DNA from 3 places in the Massilia scottii genome. Region 1 is predicted to be linked to each of the others. Evidence: predicted binding sites of a transcription regulator. Region 1 holds the regulator's gene; each other region holds the start of a gene.
What was found. Region 1 encodes sigma-54, which starts transcription at its own class of promoters, with help from an activator protein. Its sites were predicted from a motif close to TGGCANGNAANCTGCTTT; they were not measured.
Positions count from the first base shown of each region.

Region 2: a site for sigma-54 is predicted at 4,537-4,554, ahead of RBA41_RS17000 (EDSAP-1 family PEP-CTERM protein). Genes of this name have one in related genera too.
Region 3: a site for sigma-54 is predicted at 5,355-5,372, ahead of RBA41_RS05695 (pilin). Genes of this name have one in related genera too.

Region 1 is NZ_JAVCWM010000009.1:159,473-166,286, forward strand. It holds gene RBA41_RS14920 (hypothetical protein) at 1-1,185, shown strand, start outside; gene RBA41_RS14925 (RNA polymerase factor sigma-54) at 1,208-2,680, opposite strand; gene lptB (LPS export ABC transporter ATP-binding protein) at 2,683-3,438, opposite strand; gene lptA (lipopolysaccharide transport periplasmic protein LptA) at 3,438-4,052, opposite strand; gene lptC (LPS export ABC transporter periplasmic protein LptC) at 4,049-4,672, opposite strand; gene RBA41_RS14945 (KdsC family phosphatase) at 4,694-5,248, opposite strand; gene RBA41_RS14950 (KpsF/GutQ family sugar-phosphate isomerase) at 5,248-6,246, opposite strand; gene RBA41_RS14955 (monovalent cation:proton antiporter family protein) at 6,377-6,814, shown strand, end outside.
Region 2 is NZ_JAVCWM010000011.1:77,564-84,377, forward strand. It holds gene RBA41_RS16970 (S1 family peptidase) at 1-429, shown strand, start outside; gene RBA41_RS16975 (XrtA/PEP-CTERM system exopolysaccharide export protein) at 561-1,169, shown strand; gene RBA41_RS16980 (hypothetical protein) at 1,436-2,089, shown strand; gene RBA41_RS16985 (HPr-rel-A system PqqD family peptide chaperone) at 2,133-2,402, shown strand; gene RBA41_RS16990 (HprK-related kinase A) at 2,399-3,313, shown strand; gene RBA41_RS16995 (nucleotidyltransferase domain-containing protein) at 3,313-4,443, shown strand; gene RBA41_RS17000 (EDSAP-1 family PEP-CTERM protein) at 4,601-5,548, shown strand; gene RBA41_RS17005 (FAD-binding oxidoreductase) at 5,669-6,814, shown strand, end outside.
Region 3 is NZ_JAVCWM010000003.1:327,607-334,420, reverse strand. It holds gene RBA41_RS05725 (RHS repeat-associated core domain-containing protein) at 1-617, shown strand, start outside; gene tnpA (IS66 family insertion sequence element accessory protein TnpA) at 1,241-1,342, shown strand; gene RBA41_RS05715 (DUF2889 domain-containing protein) at 1,807-2,373, shown strand; gene sucC (ADP-forming succinate--CoA ligase subunit beta) at 2,448-3,620, shown strand; gene sucD (succinate--CoA ligase subunit alpha) at 3,646-4,527, shown strand; gene RBA41_RS05700 (FHA domain-containing protein) at 4,616-5,209, shown strand; gene RBA41_RS05695 (pilin) at 5,423-5,866, shown strand.

The DNA.
Region 1 (6,814 bases):
ATCGAGCAGTACAAGGTGGTCCTGGGCGAACACTATCTGTCGGTGAGCAGCGCGAGCGAATCGACGATCTACGACCTGGCGTCCCGGCGCCGCTACCAGATCGACCTGGCCACTCGGCGCTATGTCGATTACTCGCTGTTCGACGAAGCGGGCTTTCGCGTCCAGGAACTGAAGAACCGGTCGGTGCTGAACCGGGCGCTGAGCGTGGCCAAGGTCGACGTGCCGGCGTTCGACCCGGTCTTCGACGAACATGAGCTGTCGGTCGCGTCGGCGGCGCGCAAGCTGTCCGACTCGACCGAAGCCGGCGCCACCGTGCTGGCGGTCGACGGCCATCCGCTGGCGCGCATCCCGGCCGGCGGCACCAGCATCGGCGCCGGCGACGCGGCCAAGTTCGAGCGCATGATGCGCTACCGTTTCGGCGGCCATCCGCTGGTGCTGGCGCGCCTGGCCAGCGAGAAGCGCGTGCCGGCCGGCTTTGTGATGCACCACAAGCAGGTCGGCCACAGCCAGACGCGCACTTACACGGTCAGCGCGCTCAGGCAAAGCGCCCCCGCCAGCTACGACCTCAAGCCGTACAAGCCACGCACGGCAGCGGCCGACGAACTCGATCAGCTGCTCGACAAGGCGCAGGCGAATGCGGCCCCGCCAACGGCGGCAACCAGGCAAGCCTTCGAGACCGAGATCGCGCAAGCGTTCGCCGACAAGCGTGCATTCGACGCCATGCTCGGCATGTCCGAATTGGCCTTTGTCAGCGGCGAACAGATGAAAATGCCGACTCCGGAGCAGAAGGTGCTGCTCAACGCCGACCCGCAAGTGCGCGCGTTCGCGGCGGCGATACGGCCCAAGGGGAAGGCGGAGATGGAGGCGGCGCTCGCCAAGCTGCAGGAACTGCGCAAGCTCACCACACACAAGCAGCACATGCTGGCGCTGTTTGAAGCAAATTGGCGCGCCAAGCTGGGCGACGTGCGCGGCGCGCTACCGCTGTACGCCAGCGTGTTGCGCGCCAATCCAGCGCTGGCCGGGGCCTACAAGGATATGGGTGATGCGCTGTTCCTGAGCTACGACATGGCGCGCGCCTGGCGCAGCTGGGATGCGGGCCGGCGCATGGCACCCGGCCTGGGAACGTTCAAGGCGGTGAACCAGTACGAGCAGCTGCTGCTGCGCGAGCACCCGGAATTTTTCTAGGCGCCGCGCAGCTCTGAGCAGGCTAGAGGCACTTGCGCAGGGCGACCGGCGGAATCTTGAGCGCTTCGCGGTACTTGGCGACCGTGCGGCGCGCGATCACCATGCCCTGCTCGCCCAGCATGTCGGCGATCTTGCTGTCCGACAGAGGGCTCTTGGGATCTTCGGCGCTGGTGAGCTGCACGATCAGCGCGCGGATCGCCGTCGATGACGCTTCGCCGCCCGCTTCGGTGGCCACGTGGCTGCCGAAAAAATATTTGAGCTCGAACATGCCGTGCGGCGTCATCATGTACTTTTGCGTGGTCACGCGCGAGATCGTACTTTCGTGCAGGCCGAGCGTGTCGGCGATTTCACGCAGCACGAGCGGGCGCATCGCCACCGCACCGTGCGAGAAGAAATTGCGCTGGCGTTCGACGATCGCTTCGGCCACCCGCAAGATGGTATCGAAACGCTGGCGCATGTTCTTGATCAGCCACTTCGCTTCCTGCAGCTGCGCGCCCATCTGCCCTTCGCCCTTGCCCTGCTTGAGCAGCGCGGCGTACATGCTGTTCACGCGCAGGCGCGGCATGACATCGTTATTGAGCATCACCGACCAGCCGTTTTTCGCCTTGCGCACGATCACGTCCGGCACCACGTAGTCCGATACGTCCGACGCGAACTCCGCGCCCGGATGCGGATTGCACTGGCGGATCACGGTCTGCGCCTCGCGCAAGTCTTCATCGTCGCAGTCGAGCGCCTTTTTCAGCTTGTTGAATTCACGCTGCGCGAACCAGGTCAGGTGGTTCTCGACGATGGTCAGCGCCATGCGCCGCGTCACCAGCGCCACACAAGGCATGCGCCGGATCTGCAGCGCCAGGCACTCGGACGCGTTGCGCGCGCCCACGCCAACCGGATCGAAACTTTGCAGCAGCGCCAGCGCCGTGCGCAGTTCTTCAATTTCGATATCCAGCTCGGGTGGCATGCGCTCGTGGATTTCTTCCAGCGTTTCGGTCAGGTAGCCGTTGTCGTCGATGGCGTCGACGATCAGTTCGACCAGCGCGCGGTCGCGCGCCTCCAGCACGGTCACGCGCATCTGCTCCATCAGGTGCTCGCGCAAGGTGGTGGCCGAGGCTTCCAGCTGCGGGCGCGAATCCTCATCGTCGGATGTCTTGGCGCGACCGAGGTCGCCCCATTCGCCATCGTTGTCGCTGCTGGCCGGGCTGTCCGCCTCGCCGCCTTCGAAGCCCTCGCCTTCGGCCGGCGCCGGCGCATCCTGCGCACCCGGCTCGGGCGCCGCTTCGGTCGGCGTCGAGGTGCTGCTGATGGCGCCATCGCCCAGCAGGCGCACCGAATGATCGAGCGGATCGTCGAGCCGTTCGAGCAGCGGGTTGTCGCTTAACAGCTGTTCCAGTTCCTGGTGCAGTTCCAGGGTCGACAACTGCAGCAGCCGGATCGACTGCTGCAGCTGGGGCGTGAGGGCGAGGTGCTGTGAGGTGCGTAGTTGAAGGGACTGTTTCATGCCTACATCCGGAAGTGTTCGCCCAGGTAGACCCGGCGCACGGATTCATCGGCGATGATGTCGTCGGGTCGACCGGAGGCGAGCACCGCACCCTGGTTGATGATGTAGGCGCGATCGCAAATGCCGAGCGTTTCGCGCACGTTGTGGTCGGTGATCAGGACCCCGATGCCGCGCTGCTTGAGGAAGCGCACGATGCGCTGGATCTCGATGACGGCAATCGGATCGACCCCGGCGAACGGTTCGTCGAGCAGCACGAAACGCGGGTTGGTCGCCAGCGCGCGCGCGATCTCGACCCGGCGCCGCTCGCCGCCCGACAGCGACATGGCCTGGTTCTCGCGCAGTTTTTCAATTTGCAGGTCGGCCAGCAGGGTGTCCAGGCGTTCGTTGATCTGGGCTTTGGTCAGCGACTTGCCGTCCACCTTTTGCAGTTCCAGCACGGCGCGGATGTTTTCTTCCACCGTCAGCTTGCGGAACACCGACGCTTCCTGCGGCAGGTACGACAGGCCGAGCGCGGCGCGGCGGTGGATCGGCAGGCTCGAAATATCGACTCCGCTGATATCGATCGTGCCCGCGTCCGACGGCACCAGGCCGACGATCATGTAGAACGAGGTGGTCTTGCCGGCGCCGTTGGGGCCGAGCAGGCCGACCACCTCGCCGCAATCGACCTGCAGCGACACGTCGCGCACGACCAGGCGCTTGCCGTAGCTTTTCTGCAGCCCGCGCACGATGAGCGTGCTTCCGCAATTCTTCGGTTCCATCATTGGGTTCCCGCGGCAGGCGTGGTGGCCGGCGCCGGCACTGGTGCCGGTGCGGGTGCTCCCGGCGGCGTGCCCGGTGCGGCGCGCGGCTTGCGCGGCGCGATGATCATGGTGCCGCGGCCCTGGCCCGGCTTGTTGGTGCCGCTGGCGTCGTTACGCGCCAGGAAAACTTCCTTGCGGCTGTCGTAGGAAATGAATTCGCTCTCGATTTCGTTGGTCGGCTTCTGGCCTTCCAGCTGGCGGATCTTGGCGCCCGAGAAAAGCTTCATCATGTCGTTGCGTTCATCGTATTCGATGCGCTGGGCCTGCCCTTCGACCCACAGGTCGGGGCCACCGTCGCGTTTCTGACGGAATGTGGCAACCTTGCCGGGGCTGGCGGTCAGCGTCACAAACATGTCGCCTTCCGGCGAGTGCTTGACGACGGCGCGGTCGGACTTGAGGACCAGGGTGCCCTTGGTGACGACCACGTCCCCCGTGAATATCGTCACCTGGGTTACTTCGTTGGTTTCAAGTGACCCGTAATCGATCACCGCCTTTTTGGCGGCATCGGCCTTTTCGGCGGACGCGGTTGCCGCCGCCAGGCCTAACAGGGCAAAGGCTAAGAATTTTTTCATTGTGGTTTACCTGTGATGGGTGGCGCTGCGCGCGCCGCTTTCGGTGGATACACGATCTGCCCGCGGCTGGCGAATTTGAGCTCGCGCGTCGCGTTGTTCGCCTCCATGCCGGTCCCGGTGATGGTGGCGGTGCCCAGCGTGACCTGGACCGGCTGGTCGGACGTCATGCGGTCTTCGTCGATAAATACAGTCAGCGCTTCGGTCTTGAGCTGCATGGCGCGGTTGGTGGGCGATTCGGGCCGCACCACGTTGACATTGCCGATCAGGTCCGCCTGGTTCTGGGCGTGGCGGATGCGCGCGCGCTGCGAGGTGATGGTGGTGACCGGCTGGCCGGGCGCGACGCCCTGCAGCACCGGCAGCTCGACGTCTGAGGAATCGTCGATCGGGCGGTGCGTGAGCTTGGCGCCGGAAACCAGGTAGCGCGGCTTGCCCTCGGGCGTCATGCGCACGAAGCTGAATTGTTCGACGATGTAGTCGGGTTCATTCTTGAAACTGTTCGGATCGACCGAGGTGTCGCTGTTCTGCGCCAGCTGGACCAGCCAGAAGGTGCCGAAGGCGAAGAAGGTCCCGACCACCATGGTCGCGGTCAGGCGCCAGCGGTGTGCGGTGCGCTTATGCATGGTCGTTCCTTGTCGTTTGCATCAGGCGAAGTACGGCGCCAGGGCCGTCTCGTAGGTGCCCTGCGCGCGCATGACCATGTCGCACACTTCGCGCACGGCGCCGCGCCCGCCGCCGGCCTTGGTGACGTAATGGGCGCGGTACTGCACTTCCGGGTGCCCGGTCGGCACGGTGACGGCAAAGCCGACCTGCAGCAGCAGCGGCAGGTCGATCACGTCGTCGCCGATGTAGCCGCACTGCGCGGCCGTCACGCCCGTCGCTTCCAGCAGTTTGGCAAAGGCGATGCGCTTGTCGTGGATGCCCTGGTGGACATGCATGATGCCCAGGTCGGCCGCGCGCCGCACCACGATCGGCGACTGGCGCGCGCTGATGATGGCGGTGGCCACGCCGCTTTTTTGCAGCAGCTGGATGCCCAGGCCGTCGAGCACATTGAAGGTCTTGGTCGCTTCGCCATCGGGGCCGTAGGTCAGGCTGCCGTCGGTCAGCACGCCGTCGACGTCGAAAATCATGACCTTGACGGCGGCGGCGCGGCGCAGGTGGTCGAGCTGGTAGGTAGAGTTGACTTCGGGCTGGTTCATCAGATTACCTTCGCGCGGGTCAGGTCGTGGATATGCAGGGCGCCCACCAGCTTGCCGTCGGTGTCGACCACCAGCATCTGGTTGATGCGGAATTCTTCCATGATGGCGACGGCATCCACCGCCAGCTGGTCGGGACCGACGCGGCGCGGATCGGCGTGCATCACGTCGCGGATCGTGATCCTGGTGAAGTCCTGCACACGCTCGATGAGCCGGCGCAGGTCGCCGTCGGTAAATACGCCGATCGGGCGCTGGGCTTCGTCGACGATGGCGGTCATGCCCATGCCCTTCTGGGTGATTTCGAGCAGGGCCACCGACAGCGACACGTCGGCGCTCACCTTCGGCACCGCGTCGCCGCTGCGCATGACGTCGCGCACGTGGGTCAGCAGGCGCCGGCCCAGCGCGCCGCCCGGATGCGAGCGGGCGAAGTCTTCTTCCTTGAAGCCGTGCGCGTCGAGCAGGGCCACGGCCAGCGCGTCGCCCAGCGCCAGGGTGACGGTGGTGCTGGCGGTCGGCGCCAGGTTGAGCGGACAGGCTTCCTTGGCCACGGAGACGTCCAGGTGCACATCGGCCAGCAGCGCCAGGCTCGATTGCGGATTGCCGGTCATGGCGATCAGCGGCGCGCCCATGCGCTTGATGATCGGCAGGATCGACATCAGTTCGGCCGTCTCGCCGGAGTTAGAAATGGCGATGAAGGCATCCTGCGCGGTGACCATGCCAAGGTCGCCATGGGCCGCTTCGCCCGGGTGGACGAACATGGCCGGGGTGCCGGTCGACGCCAGGGTGGCGGCGATCTTGCGCGCGATATGGCCCGACTTGCCCATGCCGGAGACAACCACCCTCCCGCCGCATTCCATCAGCAGGCCGACGGCCTGGCCGACGCTGTCGTCGGTCTCCAGGCGTGCGTGCAGGGCGCGGATGGCGTCCGCTTCGATTTCGAGCGTCTCGCGGGCCAGTTGCATGGCGCGTTGCGTGAGGTTTTTGTCAAAAGCTTTCAGCATTGTTTTTTCATGGGTTACACTCATGGCAGAAGTATAAACGAATTGCGAAAGCAAAAAACTTGCCAGACGCAGAAATCGTCGTCACCCCGTGTTTTCGCCCGGCCTTTACCATTCCTTTACACGGCACTGCATGTTTTCAGGACTAGAACTTACCCTCCTTCTGTTAGGCAGCGCCGTACTGGGCGTGGTCGCGTTCCGCATGATGCACTTGCCGCCGATGCTAGGCTACCTGGCTGTCGGCATCCTGATCGGCCCGCACGCGCTGGGCCTGGCCGAAAACAGCAAGACCACCGAAACGCTGGCCGAATTCGGGGTGGTGTTCCTGATGTTTTCGATCGGGCTGGAGTTTTCCCTGTCGCAGCTGATGGCGATGCGGCGCATCGTGTTCGGCCTCGGGATGGCCCAGGTGGTGCTGACCATCGTGGCCACCATGCTGTTCGGGTGGCTGCTCTCGACCCAGTTGCCTGCGTCGCTGAAAATCACCTGGCAGGCCGCGTTTGCGCTGGGCGGCGCGCTTGCCATGTCGTCGACCGCCATCGTGGTCAAGATGCTGACCGAGCGGCTCGAA
Region 2 (6,814 bases), on a different contig from region 1:
TCGCCCATGCCGGCCCTGCGCCTGGGCGACGGCAGCGGTATCGAGGAAGGCCAGGCGCTGGCGTTTACCGGCTTTCCGCTCGGCATGGTCCTCGGCCTGCATCCGGTGACCCACCGCGCCATGCTGTCGGCCATCACCCCGCTGGTGATGCCCTCGGTCAGTTCGCGCAAGCTCGATGCGCGGGCGATCACGCAACTGGCGCGCGCCCCCTCCCCCATCTACCAGCTCGACGGCACGGCCTATCCCGGCAACAGCGGCAGCCCGGTCTACGATCCCGAAACCGGCCATGTGCTGGCGGTGCTCAATATGGTATTCGTCAAGGGCTTGAAGGAAAATGCGATCACCAAGCCGAGCGGGATCAGCTATGCGATCCCGGTCAGCCATGTACGCGCCCTGTTACAACAAACAACAGCGCCAGGACAAAAATAGCGCCTGCCCTTTCGCTTAAAAAACTTCATGCTAAAATAGAAACTGTTGTAATTAAAATTGCATTGCAGTACTTCAATACCGGCGCCGTCCGCATAAAGGAAAATCAGGTGAACACGTTCAAATCGCATACGATGAAATGGCTGGGCGGCAGCGCACTGGCGCTGTCCGCCCTGTTGCTGGGCGGCTGCGCTTCCCCGGTCTCGACCGTGGTACCCGATCCGCTGCCGGCCACCGCCCATGAATACCTGATCGGCCCGGGCGACAGCGTCAACATCGTGGTCTGGCGCAATCCGGAAGTGTCGACGTCGGTGCCGGTGCGTCCGGACGGCAAGATCACCACCCCGCTGGTGGAAGACTTGCAGGCCAGCGGCAAAACCTCGACCACCCTGGCGCGCGATATCGAAAAAGCGCTGGAAAAGTACATCCAGCAACCGGTGGTGACGGTGATCGTGACCAGTTTCGTCGGCAATTACAGCGAACAGATCCGCGTGATCGGCCAGGCGGCCCGTCCGCAAGCCCTGGCTTACCGGCGCGACATGTCGCTGATGGATGTGCTGATCGCGGTCGGCGGCGTCACGGAGTTTGCCTCGGGCAACAAAGCCATCGTCATCCGCAAGGTCGACGGCAAGTCGGAAAAGCTGGCCGTGCGCTTGAACGACCTGATCAAGCAGGGCGATATTTCGGCGAATATCTACATGCGGCCGGGCGACGTGCTGGTGATTCCGGAGAGCTTCTTTTAAGCGCGCTGCCACGCCTTCTTCCAAAGCTGGTCGACAACGGGCCCAAGTCGTGGAATACTTGCGCAAAAGACAGGATGTCGGGTTTTTTTACAGGCTGGGCCGCGCAATGGCCGGGCCGCTAGCACACCCTGCCGCCAAGCCTTTGATCTAGATCAGATTTTTATGGCGCAATGCGCCGATGGTATGGAAATTGCATGGATTGCTCCGTATCGTGCACGCCTGACTGGGCATCGCCTGACGGTGCTTTTCAATTCGAGGAAACTGACGTGACTAACAATGAGCAACAGGACCGCCCCAGCGGCGAACCAGCCCAGCCGCAAGCGGGCTTGTCAGTGTCGGGGAATGCGCGGCGCCGCTTTACGCGCGCCGGCGTGGGCGTGTCCGGGGTCCTGATGACCCTGGCCAGCCAGCCCGGCATGGCCGCCACCACGTGCGCTTCCCCGTCCGGCTCGCTGTCGAACGGCCTGCAATCGAGCCACCGGCCCGATAATCCCCTGACCTGCGGCGGCAATTCGCCGGGCTTTTACGCCAACAATCCGGCGGGCTGGCCATCGACGCCGGCGTCCACGCGCCACTTCAAGGATATTTTCCCGGTCAACGCCGGCCAGGCCGCGCTCGGCGAACTGGCCCTGGTCGACGTGCTCAAGACCAACGGCAAGAAAAACGGCGGCAACAGCGGCAAGGGCCCGTTCAAGAGCGAAGACCTCGATCCGCACAATGTGGCCAGCCATGTGGTCGCCGCCTACCTGAACATCCAGACCAAGCGCTCCACCGTGCTGACCGAAACGCAGTTGCGCAATATCTGGCGCGAATACCAGACCACCGGTGGCGGCAAGCTGGGCTATTACGCACCGACGGCCGGCATCAAATGGTATGGCGACGACATCGTCGCTTACCTGAAAACCACCTTCCATCAGTAGCCTGCACGGCGATGGCGCCGCGCGCGCCCGCCTTTCCGACCTCATGCCGCACGCTCTTTCCTGGCACGTCCTTCCCGGCCAATCCCTGCGCTACCACAGCTGGGACCAGGAAGCGGTCCTGTTTAACGACCTCAGCGGCGACACCCACCTGCTCGACGCCGATGCGCTGGCGCTGCTGCTGGCCGTGAAGGGCGGCGCGGCCGACCTGGCCGCCCTGCGCCTGGCGCTGGACGCCGGGGACGAGGCCGACTCCGCGCTGCAAGCCTTGCTCGAGCAGCTGGCGGGCATTTCCCTGATCGCCGCCCATCCATGACCACCCTGAGCGCGCTCGGCCGCGCCGAACTGGGCCGCCGCCTGCGCGAGGGCAGCATCGACCTGCAGACCGGCGCCTTCGTCACCCGCGTGCATAGCCCCTTTGCCAGCGTGGCCGATGGCTTGCACCTGCTGTACGGCGACTATCCCCTGCTGGAAAACAATGGCTTTGCCGACTTCCACGTCGACGTCGCGCCGCCGCCATCGCTGCGGCGCTGGTACAAGCCGCTGGCGCGCTTCGTCTACGATGGCATGGTGCCCTTCCTGCCGCTGCCGGCCGCGCAAGCGTTTCCCATGTTCGAGTGGGGCATGAACTGGTGCGTGTCGAGCCGCGCCCACGGCTACCTGATCCTGCACGCGGCCGTGGTCGAGAAGCATGGGCGCGCCGCCATCCTGCCGGCCCCGCCCGGCTCGGGCAAGAGCACCCTGTGCGCGGCCCTGGTCAGCCGCGGCTGGCGCCTGCTATCGGACGAACTGGCGCTGGTGCGCCCCGAAGACGGCTTGCTGGCACCGCTGCCGCGCCCGATCAGCCTGAAAAACGCCTCGATCGAGGTGATGCGGCGCTACCAGCCGGACGCCGTCATCAGCCGCCCGGTGCCCGACACCACCAAGGGCACGGTGGCGCACCTGAAGGCGCCGGCCGACAGCATCGCGCGCGCGCGGGAACTGGCGCGCCCGGGCTGGATCGTGTTTCCGAAATACGCGGCGGGCGCGGCCACCACGCTGCTGGAGGTGGCGGCCGCGCGCGCCTTCATGCGCGTGGCCGAGAACGGCTTTAACTACAGCGTGCTGGGCGCGCGCGGCTTCGCCGCCCTGGGTACCCTGGTCGGGCAGTCGCGCTGCATCGATTTCACCTACAGTGCGCTGGACGAGGCGGTGGCCGTGTTCGAGCAGCTCGCGGGCACGCCGTGATGTCCACCGAAGGGCAAGCCGGCCGCGCTCCCCGCAGCGCCGTACCGCTGCTGCTGCAACTGCTGCGCCAGCCCGCGCGCGGCGCCGCCCTGACGCTGGCCGAATGGGACTTGCTGCTGCGCCAGGCCGCCAGCGCGCGCCTGGAAGCGAGCCTGCACGGCTTGCTGGACGAGCACGGCGCGGCCGGCGCGATTCCCCCCCAGGCCAGGCGCCACCTCGACTGGGCCGGGGTGCATGCCGAACGCCACGCGAACGCGGTGCGCTTCGAAGTGGCGCAGATCGGCGCGGCGCTGGCCGCCACCGGCGTGCCGCTGATCCTGCTCAAGGGCGGCGCCTACGCCATGGCGCGCCTGCCGGCGGCGCGCGGACGGCTGTTTTCCGACATCGACATCCTGGTGCCCAAGGACCAGCTGGCCCAGGTCGAAGCGGCGCTGATGCTGCACGGCTGGTCCACGGTGGCGCAGGACGCCTACGACCAGCGCTATTACCGCACCTGGATGCACGAATTGCCGCCGATGAAGCATGCGCGGCGCGCCAGCGTGATCGATGTGCACCACGCGATCCTGCCGGAAACGGCGCGCCTGCGGCCCGACCCGGCCAGGCTGCGCGCCGCCGCCGTGGCCCTGGCGCCGGAAGGACAACCCGCCCCGGGCCAGGCGCCAGTCCATGTGCTGGCCCCGGCCGACATGGTGCTGCACAGCGCCGTGCACCTGTTCCATGACGGCGAATTCGACCACGGCCTGCGCGACCTGCTCGACCTGCACCGCCTGCTGAGCAGCCTGGGCGCCGCGCCCGGTTTCTGGGAAGCGCTGCCGGCGCGCGCCGCCGAACTGGAACTGGGCCGGCCCCTGTTCTATGCCCTGCGCTACTGCGCGCGCCTGCTGCACACGCCGGTGCCGGCATCGGCCCTGGCCGCCGCGCGCCCGGCCGGACCCGGCGCGCCGCTGCTGGCCCTGATGGACAGCCTGTTCCTGCGCGCCCTGCTGCCGAACCACCCCAGCTGCGCCGACCGCTGGAGCGCCGGCGCGCGCTTTTTGCTGTATATCCGCGGAAACTGGCTGCGCATGCCACCGATATTATTAACAAGACATCTGTTTCATAAGGCTTTTATTTCTCCCCGTAAAGATTAATGCAAGTGCGACATGTCGGTTTTCCTTACACCCCCTCACGCAGCAGCCATAAAATAGTTGGTAAGCCTTTGATTTAAAACAAAGACTATTATCTGGCACGAGTCCTGCTTACACAGAGGCACGTAGGAACAACAAACACAATCCGGGAGAACCACATATGAAACTGACAAAATACCTCGCTGCAGCAGCCGTGTCGGCAGCGTTCGTCGCCGCCCCCGCATCGGCAGCGACCATGGGTATGGCCGACCTGGCCATCACCGGCCTGATCATCCTGAACTCGAACAACGCGCCAGTGACCAACGGCATCGTGATCCAGAACGAAAACCGCACCGGCACCGCGAACTCGAACTTCAACAATGCGCAAGGCACCGGCGCCGGCCTGGGCAACATTTTCAGCACCACCATCGGTGGCACGGTCGACGTCCAGAACCGTTGCGCGGGTCCTTCGTGCGGCGCAGGCATGCCAGTTGGCAACTACCCAGGTGGCGTGGAAAACAATTTCACGGCTCACATCCCTGCACCGAGCGGCAACTACGCCATGGGTGACATGTACATCGCCGGCACCGCGCTGGGCGTGACGGGCGCTAACGGCCTGACCCGTGCCGATTCGTCCGTGATGTCGCCAGGTAACGCCGGCAGCGCGAACGCCACCATCGCCAACTCGGCGACCGCGGTAACCACGTTCACCGTCGGCAATACGCTGCAAGCGAAATTCGCGCTCGGCTACAACGCCTACGTGGCTGCGTTCGTCAATGCGATCAACGGCGTCAGCGGTTCCTCGCTGGGCACGATCAGCTGGACGCTGTCGCTGCAGGAAGTGATCGGCAATGTATCGACGACGATCATGAACTGGAGCCCGGCCGAGATCAACGACGGCGTGACCTCGAGCGACATTTCGCAAAACTCGATCAAGGAAAGCTCGGGCACGATCCTGTCGAACCTGGTGACCCTGACCGGCGGCCGTACCTACAAGCTGACCATCAACCAGGCGTCGAACTCGATCGCTTCGGAAGTGCGTGCCGTGCCTGAACCAGGCAGCATGGTCCTGATCGGCCTGGGCCTGCTGGCCTTGGGCGCCGCTTCGCGCCGCAAGGCTGCCAAGTAAGACCGATGCGCGCGCCGGGCTGGCCAGGCCGGTGCGCGCAGTGTGTCAATGAACGACCCGAGCGCGTCAGCGCCCGGGTCGTTTGCTTTTGCGCGCCCGCTTTTAAGCGATAATAGAATCATGGCCTACACCCAGAGCGACCACCCGAGCAATAACATCACCGGCCGCGCGACCGATGTGCGCGGCCAGGTGCGTCCCGAGAGCGTGCGCGCCGTGATCAAGCTGGTGCGCGCGGCGCGCGAGAACGGCACGCCCCTGTACCCGTTCTCGACCGGCCTCAATTTCGGCTACGGCGGCAAGTCGCCCACCATGGCCGGCAGCCTGCTGGTCGACCTCGGCGCGCTCAACGCGATCCGCATGACAGTCGACAAGCGCAACGGCCGGGTGTTGCCGGTGGCCGTGATCGGTCCGGGCGTCACCCAGGGCGCGCTGTACGACTTCCTCGAAGAACACCATCCTAACCTCACGTTCAACGTCACCGGCTCGGCGCGCGCCACCAGCATCATCGGCAATGCGCTCGACCGCGGGGTCGGCTATTTCGGTCCGCGCAAGGAAGACCTGTTCGGGCTGGCCGTGGTGTGCGGCAACGGCAAGCTGCTGCGCACCGGGTTCCGGCGCCTGAAGCGCTCGCCGCTGGGCACCAGCAATCCTTACGGGCTGGGGCCGATGCTCGACGGGCTTTTCTTCCAGAGTAATTTCGGCATCGTCGTCAGCGCCTGCTTTCGCCTCGTGCCCAAGCGTCCCAGGCAGGTGGCGCTGTCGCTGTCGCTGCGGCGCGAAGAGGATTTGCCGGCCTTTATCGACGAGCTGGCCAATTGCAAGCGCGAAGGCTTGATCGAATCGGTCACCCACATCGCCAACCGCGCGCGCACCCACGCCACCCTGGCCTACGGCGTGACGCGCTACCTGGAACAGGAATGCGCGTACACGCCCGAGCGCGCCTTTGGCGAAGCGGAAAGCGTGATGGACCTGATCGCCCCGGGCGAATGGGCCAGCCTGGGGGCGATTACGGGCACCCGCGCCCAGGTCAAGGCCAACCTGGCCGAGATCCGCAAACGCATGAAGGGCCTGGCGCAGGTGCGCCCGATCACCCACCAGTTGCTCGACACCGCCTACGCGGTGGCGCACAAGCTGCGCTTCATTCCGGTCGCGCGCGCGAACGCGGCCGCGATCTCGGCCATCCGCCCCCTGCACACGCTGGCGCTGGGGGTGCCGACCGATGCGGCGATCGATAATTTACTGTGGAAATTCGGGCGCACCGACCTG
Region 3 (6,814 bases), on a different contig from region 1:
CAGGTACCTTTACATTCAATTTGCGGATGCCAGGCCAGTATTATGACAGGGCTACAAACCTGTTTTACAACTATTACAGGGATTACGATCCGCAGACGGGACGCTACGTTCAGTCTGATCCAATCGGGCAGGACGGCGGGATAAACACCTACATCTATGTTGAAGGTAATCCGTTGTCATATGTAGATCCACTTGGTTTGGCGACGGAGTATTGTGGAACTATCAGTTATCCAGGTAGGCCAGGTGGTGCTACTCCATGTCGTCCGAAAGAACGTACGCGGGTTTGCGGGACTATTGGAACGCCAGGCAATCCGGGCCGCGCCACACCTTGTCCGCCAGTGGAGCCACCCACAAAGCCGGCACCGAAAGACTGTCAGGAATGTGAAGACGCGAAGAAAACCTGTGAGCAAGCTGGAGGAGGCGGCGCGGTGATCGCAACGGCCGCTCTCGGAGCAGGCATAGGATGGGTTGGCGGCCCGATCGGCTCCGGTTTTGGTGGTGTGATCGGCGGGGGGGCGGGTTACGTTGCTGGGAAACGCATAGACGCAGCGTGCGGCGTTGGGTATGCGGCTTGTATCAATCAATGCAAAGCAACAGAGGTATGTAAGGTTAAGTGAGGTTAAGATGATGGAATCTGAATACTGTCCAGTTTGTTGTACTTTAGTGCCCAGGGGAAATTTTTTTTCTCGTTATTCAGTTCAAAGAAAGTTTGTGTGTCGCAAATGTTCGACCGAATTGAAATGGACTGCAAACGGTGTCGGCCGGACGCTTCGCGTGACTTGGGGAATGGGCGTAGCGATTCTGCTGGGCGTAGCGCCACGAACCCAACCGCTAAAGACAATGTGCAATTTTGACGCTACATGCATTGATGTTATTTCGTGGACTGGCGCTGCTTTCTTTTTGCTGCTAGGTTTTTTATTAATTTCGAAATATTTTCGCGGAAAAGTAGAAATTATGGAGCGGTAGTGAAGCACACGGCACGGGTTCCATGTCCAGACCCGCCTGGTTAGATACGCGCTTTACAAATAGATCAGGCTTTTCTTCCTGCCATTTCTTGAGTGCTTGGACGGTGTCTGGTGGTTCAGGGCGCGCTGGGGACTGTTGTGGCTGTAGATTCTTGCCATAGTTGCTCAGCGTTATTTGTAAGCGTCCAACCCCTCAACCTAGGCGTCTCTGATCGGCCGGGCCACACTATCTGCTCATTCTTTCTGGGGGGATAGTATCGAATTCGGAACGCGAGATGGTATGGCAAGAGCGCATCGCGCAGTGGCAGGCCAGCGGCCTGTCGCAACGGGCATACGTACTCGAGCAAGGCTTTCCGGTGCGCCAGGTTAGCTACTGAGTACGGGCTTGGCTGTGCAGAGCTTGAGTCATGAATCGGAAGTTGTTGTTGAGCAGTGTACGCAAGACGTGCTTGGCTTTGAAGAGTGGCTAGCTACGGGTGGATATATGATTCCACGAGTTCCTCCACATAGGCAACGAGGCGGGGTGATGCAAGGAAGGCGAAGGGGCGGTCCGTACGAATGTACGTCACCGAGATTATGTCTACCCGCTTGCGTCTCGCCCCTGCGCCCGCAAGCGAGTTCCCCTCCGCCCGATACCAAAATCGCGCCAACCGATGAAATTTCGCGCATCTTTCCCCTAAAAACCATGTTGCAGCGCAACTGGCCTCCCGCATGTGCTAAACTTTTGGGGTTTAAGCAGCGCCGCATGAGCGGTTGTTGCCGTAGAAGCTGCGGCAACGTGCACGAAGTGCACACCGGCTGCAACTATTTACGCCGCAATTTCGGCATTGGTCTTGTCTTCATGCCCCTGTCTTCTCCCGTCCCTCGCGCACTACGGCATACGCGCGCCATCGAAGTCGAAGCGTTCGCGCGCGACGATGGCCTGTGGGATCTCGACGCCCGCATCAGCGATGTCAAAGTACGCGACGTGACCCTGGCGTCCGGCGTACGCAGCGGCGGCACCTATCTGCACAACCTGCACCTGCGCATCACCATCAACCGCGAACTGACCATTGTCGATGCCGAAGCCGCGTCCGATGCCGTTCCGTACCCTGGCTATTGCGATACCATAGCGCCGGCTTACAAAAAATTGATCGGCCTGTCCTTGATGAAGGGCTTTCGCCTTGGGGTCAAAGAGCGGCTGTCCGGCGTGCTGGGCTGCACGCACCTGAGCGAACTGGCGCAGATCCTGCCGACCGCGGCGATCCAGGCCTACGCCAACGACGTGATCCAGACCCGCGACGGGGCCGGCCACGACCCCTTGCCGGACAAGCCGTTCCAGATCGATAAATGCCATGCCCTGCGTGCCGAGGGTCCTGCCGTCGCGGTGTACTATCCGCGCTGGGTGGCGAAAGCTGTACCGGGTTAGCCTCGCTTTCCCGTTTTTTCTCGCATTTCAAACCGTATTTTCTACAAATCAGTATCAGAAGAAGGGAAGCCAGCATGAAAATCCATGAGTATCAAGGCAAAGAAATCCTCCGGCAGTATGGAGTGACGGTACCGCGCGGCATTCCGTGCTTGTCCGTGGAAGAGGCTGTAAAAGCAGCCGAGACGCTCGGCGGTCCGGTCTGGGTAGTCAAGGCACAGATCCATGCTGGCGGTCGCGGCAAGGGCGGCGGCGTGAAGGTCGCCAAGTCGCTGGAACAAGTCAAGGAATACGCGGAACAGATCCTGGGCATGCAGCTGATCACGCATCAGACCAGCCCGGAAGGCCAGAAAGTGCGCCGCCTGCTGATCGAAGAAGGCGCGGACATCAAGAAAGAACTGTACGTGTCGATGGTCACCGACCGTGTCAGCCAGCGCGTGGTGCTGATGGCATCCTCCGAAGGCGGCATGGACATCGAGGAAGTTGCCCACTCGAACCCTGAAAAAATCCACCATATCGCGATCGACCCATCGGTCGGCCTGACCGACGCCGAAGCGGACGACATTTCGGCCAAGATCGGCGTGCCGCCTGAATCGATCGCCGACGCGCGCGTTCAGCTGCAGGGTCTGTACAAAGCCTACTGGGAAACCGACGCATCGCTGGCTGAAATCAACCCGCTGATCCTGACCGGTTCCGGCAAGGTCATCGCCCTCGACGCCAAATTCAACTTCGATTCGAACGCCCTGTATCGCCAGCCGAACATCGTCGCTTACCGCGACCTGGACGAAGAAGACGCGGCCGAAGTCGAAGCATCGAAGTTCGACCTGGCTTACATCTCGCTCGACGGCAACATCGGCTGCCTGGTGAACGGCGCCGGCCTGGCCATGGCCACCATGGACACCATCAAGCTGTTCGGCGGCGAGCCTGCCAACTTCCTCGACGTGGGCGGCGGCGCAACGGCGGAAAAAGTGACCGAAGCGTTCAAGATCATGTTGAAGAATCCAGGCCTGAAAGCCATCCTGGTCAACATTTTCGGCGGCATCATGCGCTGCGACGTGATCGCCGAAGGCGTGATCACCGCATCGAAGGCCGTTTCCCTGACCGTGCCGCTGGTTGTGCGCATGAAGGGCACCAACGAAGATATCGGCAAGAAGATGCTGGCCGACTCCGGCCTGCCGATCATCGCCGCCGATACGATGGAAGACGCAGCCAAGGCCGTGGTAGCGGCTGCTGCTGCTCATAAAGCCTAATCCGGCCTAATTCGAAGGAACAAACATGTCGATTCTGATCAATAAAGATACAAAAGTAGTCACCCAGGGGATTACCGGCAAGACCGGTCAATTCCACACCCGCATGTGCCGCGATTACGCGAATGGCAAGGAATGCTTCGTTGCCGGCGTGAACCCGAAGAAAGCCGGCGAAGATTTCGAAGGCATTCCTATTTTCGCCAACGTCACTGAAGCGAAAAAAGAAACCGGCGCCAACGTGTCGGTCATCTACGTGCCGCCGGCAGGCGCTGCCGCCGCGATCTGGGAAGCCGTCGAAGCCGAACTCGACCTGGCAATCTGCATCACCGAAGGCATTCCAGTGCGTGACATGATGGCGCTCAAGGACCGCATGGCCAAGGCCGGCTCCAAGACCCTGCTGCTGGGCCCGAACTGCCCAGGCTTGATCACCCCTGACGAAATCAAGATCGGCATCATGCCAGGTCACATCCACCGCCAGGGCCGCATCGGCGTGGTCTCGCGTTCGGGCACGTTGACGTACGAAGCGGTCGGTCAGCTGACCGCGCTGGGCCTGGGCCAATCGTCGGCAGTGGGCATCGGTGGCGACCCGATCAACGGTCTGAAGCACATCGACGTCATGAAGATGTTCAATGACGATCCTGATACCGACGCGGTCATCATGATCGGCGAAATCGGCGGTCCGGACGAAGCCAACGCGGCTTACTGGATCAAGGACAACATGAAAAAGCCGGTGGTGTGCTTCATCGCCGGCGTGACCGCGCCTCCGGGCAAGCGCATGGGCCATGCGGGCGCGCTGATTTCCGGTGGCGCCGACACGGCACAAGCCAAGCTGGACATCATGGAAGCCTGCGGCATCAAGGCCACTAAAAACCCGTCGGAAATGGCGCGTTTGCTGAAAGCCATGCTGTAATTTGTAAGCAAGGCCAAAGGTAGTGAATAATGACGGGGAGCGCAGGCTCCCCGTTCTCGTTGGCGGGTCACCCCCACGGAGGGCAAGAGTGGCGAAAATTATCATATCGCGCGATCACGCGGTGATACGAGAGGTCGAACTCGACAAGGACCGGATGACGCTCGGGCGCAGGCCCGACAGCGATATCGTGCTCCCGCACCCGGCCATGAGCGGCGCCCATGCGGCGTTCACGTTCATCATGGACGATGTGTTTCTGGAAGACCTGGGCAGCACCAATGGCACCTATGTCAACGGCAGGCGCGTGGCCAAGCACATGCTGGAGGACCACGACACGATCGTGGTGGCGCGCTTCCAGCTCGAATTCATCGGCGGCCCGCGGCGTGCGGAGCCGGAACTGGACGCCAATGCGGCCCCGATGGTGGGCGCGATCGAAGTCAAGACCGGCCCCAATGCCGGCAAGCGCCTGCTCCTGACCAAGCCGCTGTCGACCCTGGGCAAACCCGGTGTGCAAGTGGTCGCCATCACGCGCCAGCATGGCGCCTATTATCTGGCCCATGTCGACGGCGACTTGGCCCCTCTGGTGAACGGCGTCGCTCCCGGAAAAACACCGCGCCGCCTGGCGCATGGCGATGCCATTCAATTGGGCGGTGCCGATATGGTGTTTTGCCTGGCGCCGGAGTAGGCAAGGCGATCGCAGCCTCAGCTGTTTAAGTTGTCATGTGGCAAAATTTGTCGCTCGTGTGACAAATTTTTGCCGGGCAGCAGCGAAAAGTGGCGCTTCTACCCCCAAGTCGAGCTGTAACGGTCGACAAAACACTAGAATGGACTGGCACGACAATTGCTGCATCTCTGGAATAGTTAATCACTGGCAATTTTGACTGCCCGGAGGAATACAATGAAAACAAACCTGACACCGACGGCCAAGCAGCGAGGTTTTACACTGATTGAACTGATGATTGTTGTGGCAATCATCGGCATTCTGGCTAGCGTGGCGTTGCCGGCTTACCAGACCTACGTGTCACGTTCGCAAGCAACAGCCGGCCTGGCGGAAATCGCCGCGGGCAAAGTCATTGTCGAAACAAAAATCTCGGAAGGGCTTGACAGCGCTATTTCGCTCCCTGATGAACTCGGCCTGATGAGCAGTACCAAACGCTGCGAGATCACGGTGGCGGTAGATGCCTCCGGTGTGGCAAAGCTGCAATGTACCTTGAAGGGGAACGCGAGCGTGGATGGTTTGGTCATCGCATGGGAACGCACTGCCGGCGTACCAGGCGTGTCCGCCAGCTGGGCGTGCACCTCCACGATACCGGCTAACGTGAAGCCAAAAGATTGTAGCTGATGTGATTTCTTGCCAGACAAGCCCCGGAGACCGGGGCTTTTTTTTATCACGGCTTCCCGGTAAGAGCACCGGAAGGGGCCGCAATGGCTGGCCTGGCCAAGGGGCGGCAGGCACCCGTCAAGCAGACCTGTATCTCTCCAGCATCATCCGTACGGTGCCGACAAGGCTCCCGCTCCATCAACTGCTGCTTTCCCCGCCCAACCTTGTGCTGCGGGAGGGAAGCGTACGCTATACCTGACGCGGATGAGTAGGCCGTGCCCTGTCGTGAATTTCTCATCATGGGGCTGGCTGCAAGGTCATCCATCGGCAAAGCCGCCTCGCCAGCTATCGAGGCGTGCTGCAAGCCGAAGCTTACCGCGGGCTTCAGCGCGCCGTACGAGGACGGCGCGATCCGGGAAGCAGCCTGCCGGGCGTACGCACGAAGCGCGCGGTGCTGCCGCATTTTCGCAAGGTGGGCCGCAGCTACCGCACGGCACTGCTTCACTATATGATGACATGGCGAATCCGCCGCCAACGATGATGCCCTTGAGCAGACCTTCGACAGCCTGCGCTAGCGTCAGCGACAGCCGGGGGGAAGTGGCGTCACTGTTCTTAGTGATAGCCGGCAATAGACGACCGTTGGTAGCCCTGTACAGCCGAACCTTGTCGGTGACAGTATCGATACTGACCGCCGTTGTGCACGAGCGCTGGCGCGTACGCCGCACCGCTCACCGCTCACTGCTTCCCGCGAGCTGCCGACAATATGCGCCGGGTGCCCCGCTGATGAATAGTTGCGATCTTGCCTCTCCTGGCGCGCAGCGCTGCGGCGTTGCCGCGGGCTCGCATTCCCCGCCGGATCCCCCCGTTACTGTTCAGTCGCGCCCGGTCGACGTCCTGTGCCGCCTGCTGCCGACCTTCCGACGGGCAAAAACGGGGGCTGCAGCATCGGCCAACACGCGCCTTAGGGGC